Regions from separate parts of the Enterobacter sp. UPMP2052 genome, predicted to be linked through region 2. Evidence: predicted binding sites of a transcription regulator. Region 2 holds the regulator's gene; each other region holds the start of a gene.
The links. Region 2 encodes CRP, which controls carbon source genes, mostly activating them, when cyclic AMP is high. Its sites were predicted from a motif close to ATGTGANNNNNNTCACAT; they were not measured.
Positions count from the first base shown of each region.

Region 1 (2,203 bases), on a different contig from region 2:
AATGGTCATGTGATGCGCAACGTTACCTGCGCCTACGCACGTGCCGTCGACGCTGAACTGGCAGACTGGATCGATGCCAATGTTACCTTCCCGTCAACCATGGTCGACCGTATCGTCCCGGCGGTCACGGCCGAGACGCTGGATAAAATTGAACAATTGACTGGCGTTCGCGATCCGGCTGGGGTGGCCTGCGAGCCGTTCCGTCAGTGGGTGGTGGAAGATAACTTTGTCGCCGGGCGTCCACAGTGGGAAAAGGCCGGCGCTGAGCTGGTATCAGACGTTATTCCTTTTGAAGAGATGAAGCTGCGTATGCTTAACGGCAGCCACTCGTTCCTGGCCTATCTCGGCTATCTGGCGGGTTATCAGCACATTAACGACTGCATGGAAGATGCGAACTACCGCAAAGCCGCTCACGCGCTGATGCTGAAAGAGCAGGCCCCAACGCTGAAAGTGCAGGGTGTGGATTTAGGCCATTACGCCGATCTGCTGATCGCGCGTTACAGCAACCCGGCGCTGCGTCACCGCACGTGGCAAATTGCGATGGACGGCAGTCAGAAACTCCCGCAGCGTATGCTTGATTCCGTGCGCTGGCACCTGGTCCATCAGCAGCCTTTCCCGCTGCTTGCATTGGGCGTGGCGGGCTGGATGCGCTATGTCGGCGGCGTGGACGAGCAGGGTCATGCCATCGAGGTAAGCGATCCGCAGCTGGCGGCGATCCAGTCAGCGGTAAACAGCAGTGCAGAAGGCGAGAGCCGCGTGAAAGCGCTGTTGGGTATCGAGGCGATCTTTGGCAAAGAACTGCCGCAGGAAGCTGTTTTTGTCGATGCGGTAATGAACGCGTACCAGATGCTGCTACAGAAGGGGGCGAAGGCCACGGTGGCGCAATACGCGGCGCAGGGTTAATGCTTCACATGCCGCCGTTCGCGGCGGCATGGCTTTGTGCCTGTTAGTGCATTCCCAGGCGAATCAGTTCAATCGGTTCAAATTTACCGTCACAACCTTCGACTTCCACCGTTTTGCTGCGACGCACCTGTGCAGCATCCAGCCCGGTGCTGTGGATCGCTTTAATAATCCCCGTGCGGCCCGTGCCGTTAATCATTACGCGGCTGCCGGTGGTGATTGCGTTGCGGTTACGGTCATATGTCATCATGGTAATTTCTCCTCTCTAACCTATCCGTTACGGCGCTATTCAGACCGCGCCATTTACGGGCACTATAAATACGCCTCTCTTTAACGATTGTTTTTGTTTTTGATCAAACTCACACTTTTTTCTTTATTACGGCCCGCGTTGACGCTTCTGAACCGCTATTTACAAAACGGACAAATGTTTTCACGAACTGATAGTTTACCCACGTTAACGTTGAGGGTTTGTTTATAGTGCGAATGGCACTCTGGTTACAGGAAATACCCCTTTCATCTGAATTAAGGAGTCAGGCTTATGTACAAAAAGATTTTGATGCCTGTTGATGTGTTTGAAATGGATTTGAGTGACAAAGCGGTGCGTCATGCGGCTAATCTCGCCAAAGCGGAAGGTGCCTCAATCACCCTGGTTAATATCCTGCCTGTCAGCGGCCGCTCGTTACTGCGCGGGTTCAATGCGGATATTAAAAAGTTTGAAGAGTACATGACCACCGAGTCTGATAAAAAGATGACGGCGTTAAAGCGCTTGTTTGATATCGACCCGGAGAAAATTGAGTGCAAAGTGCGCTTTGGCAGCGTGCGCGATGAAATTATTAAAATGAGTAAAGAAGGGGATTATGACGTGATCGTTATCGGTTCGAAAAACCCGAGCATCACAACCCATTTACTCGGCTCCAACGCAGAGTCTATTCTGCGCTACGCCAGCATCCCGGTATTAGTTGTCCGCTAACAACCTCGCCGCAACCGCAAGGGGGCGGCGAATATTACTCTTCGCTGAACCAGTCGCTATTTTCCTGACGAATAAGCTGCACGGATTCACTTATTTCCTGCAGGTGCAGAGTCATCGCATTTTCCACACCCTCCAAATCCCGTTTTTCCAGCGCATTAAAAATATCATGGTGCTGTCGGAGCAGCATTTCCGGCGGCGAAACATGGTCAAGGCTCATGTAACGCACGCGGTCAATGGTGGCTTTGATGTTTTCGATGGTATCCCACGCTAGCTGACAGTCGGCGATTTGCGCCAGCTTCTGATGAAACTCGTCATCCAGCTGGAAAAAGTCAT
Region 1 is NZ_JBSKJR010000001.1:1,285,205-1,287,407, reverse strand. It holds gene ACWKX3_RS05905 (mannitol dehydrogenase family protein) at 1-903, shown strand, start outside; gene ydfZ (putative selenium delivery protein YdfZ) at 947-1,150, opposite strand; gene ACWKX3_RS05895 (universal stress protein) at 1,439-1,870, shown strand; gene ACWKX3_RS05890 (GntR family transcriptional regulator) at 1,905-2,203, opposite strand, start outside.
Region 1: a site for CRP is predicted at 1,248-1,265, ahead of ydfZ (putative selenium delivery protein YdfZ). Genes of this name have one in related genera too.

Region 2 (2,203 bases):
TCGCAATCGGTCACGTCGTGACGGCCTTTTTGCAGGATCGACACCACGTCGATAGCGCTGCATCCCCCCGCCGCCATCAGCACCATCTCCATAGGGCTTGGGGCTTTATCGCCGGAGTTACCGTCCATCAAAATTTGGTGGCCTGACGCAGACTCGCCCAGGAACGTCAGCCCTTCTACCCACTTTACACGCGCTTGCATATTCATTAACTCCAACGTTGCATTTTTGGTGACAGAGTACGCGCGCGTTACATTTCACGCAACGGAAGGCGACCTGCATCATGCTGAAGCGAGACACCAGGAGACACGCGTCAAAAGCTATGCTAAAACACTCAGGATGCTACAGTAATACATTGACGTTACACATGTATGCAGAGGACATCAAACTTTACTGGCTGCGAAACGTTACGACAGCCGACTTCCCAGGGTATGGGTAAGAATTCGATTGCAACCCCAGAGTCAGGATGCGATTTATGGCTCTGGTGACAGCTTATAACAGAGGATAACAGCGCATGGTGCTTGGCAAACCGCAAACAGACCCGACTCTCGAATGGTTCTTGTCTCATTGCCACATTCATAAGTACCCATCGAAGAGCACGCTGATTCACCAGGGTGAAAAAGCGGAAACGTTGTATTACATCGTCAAAGGCTCGGTGGCAGTGCTGATCAAAGATGAAGAAGGGAAAGAGATGATCCTTTCTTATCTGAACCAGGGCGATTTCATCGGTGAACTGGGCCTGTTTGAAGAGGGCCAGGAACGTAGCGCCTGGGTTCGTGCGAAAACCGCATGTGAAGTGGCTGAAATTTCTTACAAGAAGTTCCGTCAGCTGATTCAGGTAAACCCTGACATCCTGATGCGTCTCTCTTCCCAGATGGCTCGCCGTCTGCAGGTGACGTCTGAGAAAGTGGGCAACCTTGCCTTCCTCGACGTTACCGGCCGTATCGCGCAGACCCTGCTGAACCTGGCTAAACAGCCGGACGCGATGACCCACCCTGACGGCATGCAAATTAAAATTACCCGCCAGGAAATTGGTCAGATCGTTGGTTGCTCCCGTGAAACAGTGGGCCGTATCCTGAAAATGCTGGAAGACCAGAACTTGATCTCTGCCCACGGTAAAACCATCGTGGTCTACGGAACCCGTTAATTACGGTCAAACGGCGTGCCACCGCAAGGTGACACGCCGTTTTTGTCTCTACTCCCCATGTGGCGCAGGCTGATCTATCACCCGGAAGTTAACTACGCACTGCGGCAAACGCTGGTGTTGTGCCTTCCTGTGGCCGTGGGCCTGATCCTTGGTCATCTCCAGCAGGGTCTGCTGTTTTCCCTTGTGCCTGCCTGCTGCAACATTGCGGGCCTCGACACGCCGCATAAGCGCTTTTTCAAACGCCTGATCGTTGGCGGTTGCCTGTTTGCAGGCTGTAGCCTCGCGGTGCAGCTTCTGCTGGCCCGGGATATTCCGCTGCCGCTCATTCTGACCGTGCTGGCAATGACGCTCGGCGTGACTGCTGAAATCAGCTCGCTGCACGCCCGACTGCTGCCCGCCTCGCTGATTGCCGCCATCTTTACGCTGAGCCTGGCGGGCAATATGCCGGTGTGGGAGCCGCTGCTGATCTACGCCCTCGGCACGCTGTGGTACGGCGTATTCAACTGGTTTTGGTTCTGGCTGTGGCGGGAACAGCCGCTGCGCGAATCCCTGAGCCTGCTCTACGTGCAGCTAGCGGAGTACTGCGAGGCCAAATACACCCTGCTGACCCAGCACACCGATCCGGAAAAATCACTGCCGCCGCTGCTGACGCGACAGCAAAAGGTGGTGGATCTGATTGGCCAGTGTTACCAGCAGTTGCATATGCTTGCCGCCAATAAAAACCATGATTACAAGCGGCTGCTGCGCATCTTCCAGGTAGGGCTGGATCTGCAAGAGCACATCTCGGTCAGCCTGCATCACCCGCAAGAGGTGCAAAAGCTGGTCGAGCGTAGCCACGCCGAAGCGGTGATCCGCTGGAACGCACAGACGGTGTCCGCGCGCCTGCGGGTGCTGGCAGACGACATTCTTTATCACCGCTACCCCACGCGTTTTAACATGGATAAACCCCTCGGCGCGCTGGAGAAGATTGCCCGCCAGCACCCGGATAACCCGGTCGGGCAGTTCGCCGCCTGGCACTTCAGCCGCATCGCGCGCGTCCTGCGCACCCAGCGTCCGCTC
Region 2 is NZ_JBSKJR010000005.1:167,831-170,033, reverse strand. It holds gene ACWKX3_RS15670 (OsmC family protein) at 1-200, opposite strand, end outside; gene crp (cAMP-activated global transcriptional regulator CRP) at 512-1,144, shown strand; gene ACWKX3_RS15660 (YccS/YhfK family putative transporter) at 1,202-2,203, shown strand, end outside.

Region 3 (2,203 bases), on a different contig from region 2:
CAGCATCGTGAGAAGTGATGGTGGAAGCAACGGAGGTGTCAAAATCAACTGGCGCGTGAGTGCGGTTTTCCAGTTTAACGCCTTCCATTACGCTGTCCCACAGCTTGGTGGTCGCGTCAGTTGCGCCAGCCAGGAAGGATTCGTCACCTTCATACGGGGTATAGTTTTTCTGAATGAAGTCACGGACGTTTACTTCATTCTGCCAGTCACCTTTAGTAAAACCTTCCCAGGCTGTGGCTAACTTTTCATTAAGCTCGGACATGTAACACCTACCTTCTTAAGTGGATTTTTTATTTACTGCCTGAGGAAACCATTAATGATGGTCGCCGCCACGCAGGTAAATGACCCAGTATGTCAACCCAACTAATAAACCCCCACCGATAATGTTCCCTATAGTGACTGGGATCAGGTTATCAGTAATGAAATTCATAATAGTCAGGTGAGAGAAACTATCCGGGGTTGAACCAACTGCAGTCCAAAACTCCGGGCTCGCAAAGTTGCGGATTACGATACCCATCGGGATCATAAACATGTTCGCGATACTGTGCTCAAAGCCGCTGGCAACAAACATCGCAACCGGCAGAACCATAATCATGGCTTTGTCCATCAGGCTACGACCCGAGTAGCTCATCCATACAGCCAGGCAGACCATCAGGTTAGCCAGGATGCCGAGAGCAACGGCTTCGATAAATGTGTGATGCATTTTGTGGTCGGCGGTTTGCAGGACGTTCAAGCCCCAGCCGCCGTTGGCGGTCATGTACTCGCCAGAGAGCCACATCAACAGAACAAAGAGCAGACAGCCAATCAGGTTGCCAACGTATACGTTAAGCCAGTTGATTGCCAGTTGACCCCAGGTAATTCGTCCGCTGGCTTTCGCCACAACAATCAGCACCGTCGAGGTGAAGAGGTCGGCGCCGCAGATGACGCAGAGGATAAGACCCAGTGAGAAGCAGATACCGCCAATCAGTTTGGCTATGCCGAAAGGCATGGCAGCAGTACCGGTAGTGGCAGTGATGTAGAAGACGAAGGCGATTGAGATGAACACACCGGCCGTGATCGCCAGATAGAACGTCTTCATCGGGTGCTTCGTTGCTTTATAGACGCCCGCTTCCTCGGCAACTTTTGCCATCGCAGCAGGGAGTAAAAGATCAAAAGGGTTGTCAGCTTTCACACTAACTCTCTCTTTATTAAGTCGGCGACGAGATACTAACAAAGCATTATAGAAGAGAAATTGATATAGATCATATCTCGCCTGGCTTATAGGCCCGCTATGTGTATGGTTTTACAGCAAAGGCGGAGTAAGTATTTGATTATCCGTATAAAAATAAATTTTAAAAGTTACAAAAAGAGTTGAGTTTTTTTGGTTCACCCCCTCTGAAACGGTTAATTAAAATGGAGTATTTGCCATAATAAGTAACAGTAATATCCAGGTAAGTATTCATATATTTACCCGTATTTAACTTAATTATTACATTCAAACATCATTGCTTATAAAATAAAAAAACGGGGCAATGAAATTGCCCCGTAATATAGCCCAGACGACAGAATACGCCTACTGCCAATAATGTTATATGCGCTTATTTTGACCAGTACGCCGCTTTGGCTTTCTGCAGCTTCTCATAGGCTTTCAACAGCGACTGATGCGCAGGGAAGGCGTGAAGATCGCTGTCGACAGCCTGCAAACCGTAGAATGGCTCTTCACCGCTCAGCGCCGCGCTGGCCGCTTCAACCGCCTCTGCGCCGTACATACGCACGAAGGCATTAAGATATTGCAGCGGCTCGCGGTCTTCTTCCTGAGAGAGCAGCAGCAGCGTCTGCAGGCAGCGGTAGTAATTGGTGCGCTCGGCAGAGAATACGGACTGGTTGAATTCCATGGTCCATTCCGTCCACGCAAGAGCCTGATCCAGATCGCCGCCCGCCAGCGCCAGCATTGCCTTCAGCTCGCCAATGCGCAGGGTATACCAGCCGTTGTCTTTTCCGGTTGCCAGACCCAGCAGTTCACGCACGCGGGTAAAGTCATCGTGACCTTCTTCGTCCAGCTGGGCGATCAGGTTCAGATAATCTTCTTTCTTCCACTCGCTGCCCGGCAGGGACAGCAGCGTTTCACGCAGGTGTGCGCCCATGCTGTTATTTGCCAGCCACAGATCTTCTGCCGGATAGATGTCGGACATGCCCGGAACAATAATGCGGCACGCGTATACGC
Region 3 is NZ_JBSKJR010000001.1:1,749,522-1,751,724, reverse strand. It holds gene pflB (formate C-acetyltransferase) at 1-262, opposite strand, end outside; gene focA (formate transporter FocA) at 314-1,171, opposite strand; gene ycaO (30S ribosomal protein S12 methylthiotransferase accessory factor YcaO) at 1,578-2,203, opposite strand, start outside.
Region 3: a site for CRP is predicted at 1,230-1,247, ahead of focA (formate transporter FocA). Genes of this name have one in related genera too.

Region 4 (2,203 bases), on a different contig from region 2:
CCGAGGCCGCGAATAAGCGGCGTGGTCGCCGGTTTAATGGTGAGATTGCCGACGAACACCGCCAGCACCAGCAGGCCTGCATGAAAGGCGTCCATCCCGAACCCCACCTGAAACATCAGCGGCAGCAGAAAGGGAACGGCGCTGATCGAGGCGCGAAACAGCGAGCCGCCGTACATCGTGACGCGAAAAGTGGCAACCTGCATCGCATCGAGTCTTATCATCGGCCACGCGGCGCGGCGGAAATGGCGCAGCGCAACGCCCAGTGCCACTCCGCCCACGATGAACAAACATACCGTCAGTCCCATCCTGACGTGCTCCCCGCCCATCAGTTCCATGGCGTAAACCAGGCTCACCATGGCAACAGTGGTGGCTATAAACCCCGGTGTATCGAACGGACGACGGCTCTCATCCCGCAGATCGGGAATAATTCGCAACGCCAGAAGAATAGCCGCAATGCCTAACGGGACGTTGATGAAGAAAATCCAGCGCCAGTCAGCAAAGTGGGTGATAAACCCGCCCATCGGCGGGCCAATAATCGGGGCAACCAGTGCCGGCCAGGTGAGGGTGGCGATGGCGGCGATCAGCTGGTGTTTTGGCGTGGTGCGCAGTACGGCCAGGCGTCCGACGGGAACCATCAGCGCGCCGCCCATCCCCTGAAGCACCCGCATCGCCACAAACGTGTCAACGGTTGTCGACAGACCGCAAAAAACCGAGGCCAGGGTGAAGATCGCCAGCGCGAGGGCAAAGACCTTGCGCGCACCGAAACGGTCCGCAATCCAGCCGCTGGCGGGGATCAGCACCGCCAGGGTAATAAGGTATGCGCTGATCCCGATATTCAGATCCACGGCCTGCACGCCGAAGCTTTTTGCCATGTCCGGCAGGGCGGTGGCAATGACCGTGCCGTCAAGAAACTCCATAAAGAACGCGCCGGCAACTAAAAGCGCCGCAGGCGATAAGCCTCGGTTCGCTTTCCCGGTAATGTTTTCACTCATCCTGTCCTGCCGTATCAAAAAAAATGATAAAAATTTACTGGAATTTATAGAACCATAACTCACGGATTTACCGATGCTTTTTTAACAATACAGCAGCATTGCGCCCGTTTTTGACTGTGATACGCATCACAAAATCATTGATTTTTGTGATGGTGGTCATATTATAAGCGCAGTGAAAATAACACCTGCATAACACGTTACTGGAGCATCAAATGAAACTGCGTAAAATCCTGAAAAGCATGTGGGCAAACTACTGCAACACCTTCAAAGACGTCCCACCGGGTGCGATGTTCTGATAAAAACCTGCTTCGGCAGGTTTTTTTATGTCTGCTGGCGACGAGAGGGAGATGAAAGGGCGTACGTTTTGCTACTATGGCGGCCTTTAAAAAAGGAGAAACCCCATGTCACAAAACCTGAGCGCCGATCAGGAACTGGTATCTGACGTCGTCGCATGCCAGTTGGTTATCAAACAAATCCTTGATGTGATTGACGTTATCGCGCCGGTAGAAGTGCGCGAGAAGATGTCCACCCAACTGAAAAACATCGATTTCACCAGCCATCCTGCTGCGGCCGATCCGGTCACGCTTCGCGCGATCCAAAAAGCCATCGCGCTGATCGAGTTGCGTTTCACGCCGCAGGGTGAGTCTCACTAAAATAAACCGATGTTTTGAATTTAGAAACCGTTTTCTGCTCAAACGGCGAAGGGCGACGCTGAACGTCGCCCGGAGAAGGATTCAGAAGAACGTTTGTACCAGCAGATAGCTGGCCGCACACGCGCAGCTCACGCCGATAAGTCCAGGCAGAATAAAACTGTGGTTGATGATGAATTTGCCGATGCGAGTCGTTCCTGACCTGTCGAACCCGATGCAGGCCAGATCGCTCGGGTAGGTTGGCAGCACGAAGTAACCATAGGAGGCCGGGAAGAAGGCGATCAGCATTTTCGGATCGATGCCCAGCATCAGCCCCATCGGGGCGACGGCGGTGAGTGCCGCCGCCTGGCTGTTCACCAGCTTCGACACCAGAAACAGGACGATGGCGTAGGTCCACGGATGGCTTTTGACCACCCCCTCCAGCGCCATTTTCAGCTCATCAAGATGCGCCTGAAAGAAGGTGTCGCTCATCCACGCAACGCCAAACACCGAGAAAATGGCGACCATCCCCGCTTTAAAGACCGCACCGTTCGAAATGGCAGAGGCGTTGACCTTGCAGGC
Region 4 is NZ_JBSKJR010000001.1:615,937-618,139, forward strand. It holds gene ACWKX3_RS02780 (MFS transporter) at 1-992, opposite strand, end outside; gene azuC (stress response protein AzuC) at 1,205-1,288, shown strand; gene ACWKX3_RS02790 (DUF2766 family protein) at 1,394-1,645, shown strand; gene ACWKX3_RS02795 (anaerobic C4-dicarboxylate transporter) at 1,727-2,203, opposite strand, start outside.
Region 4: a site for CRP is predicted at 1,107-1,124, ahead of azuC (stress response protein AzuC). Genes of this name have one in related genera too.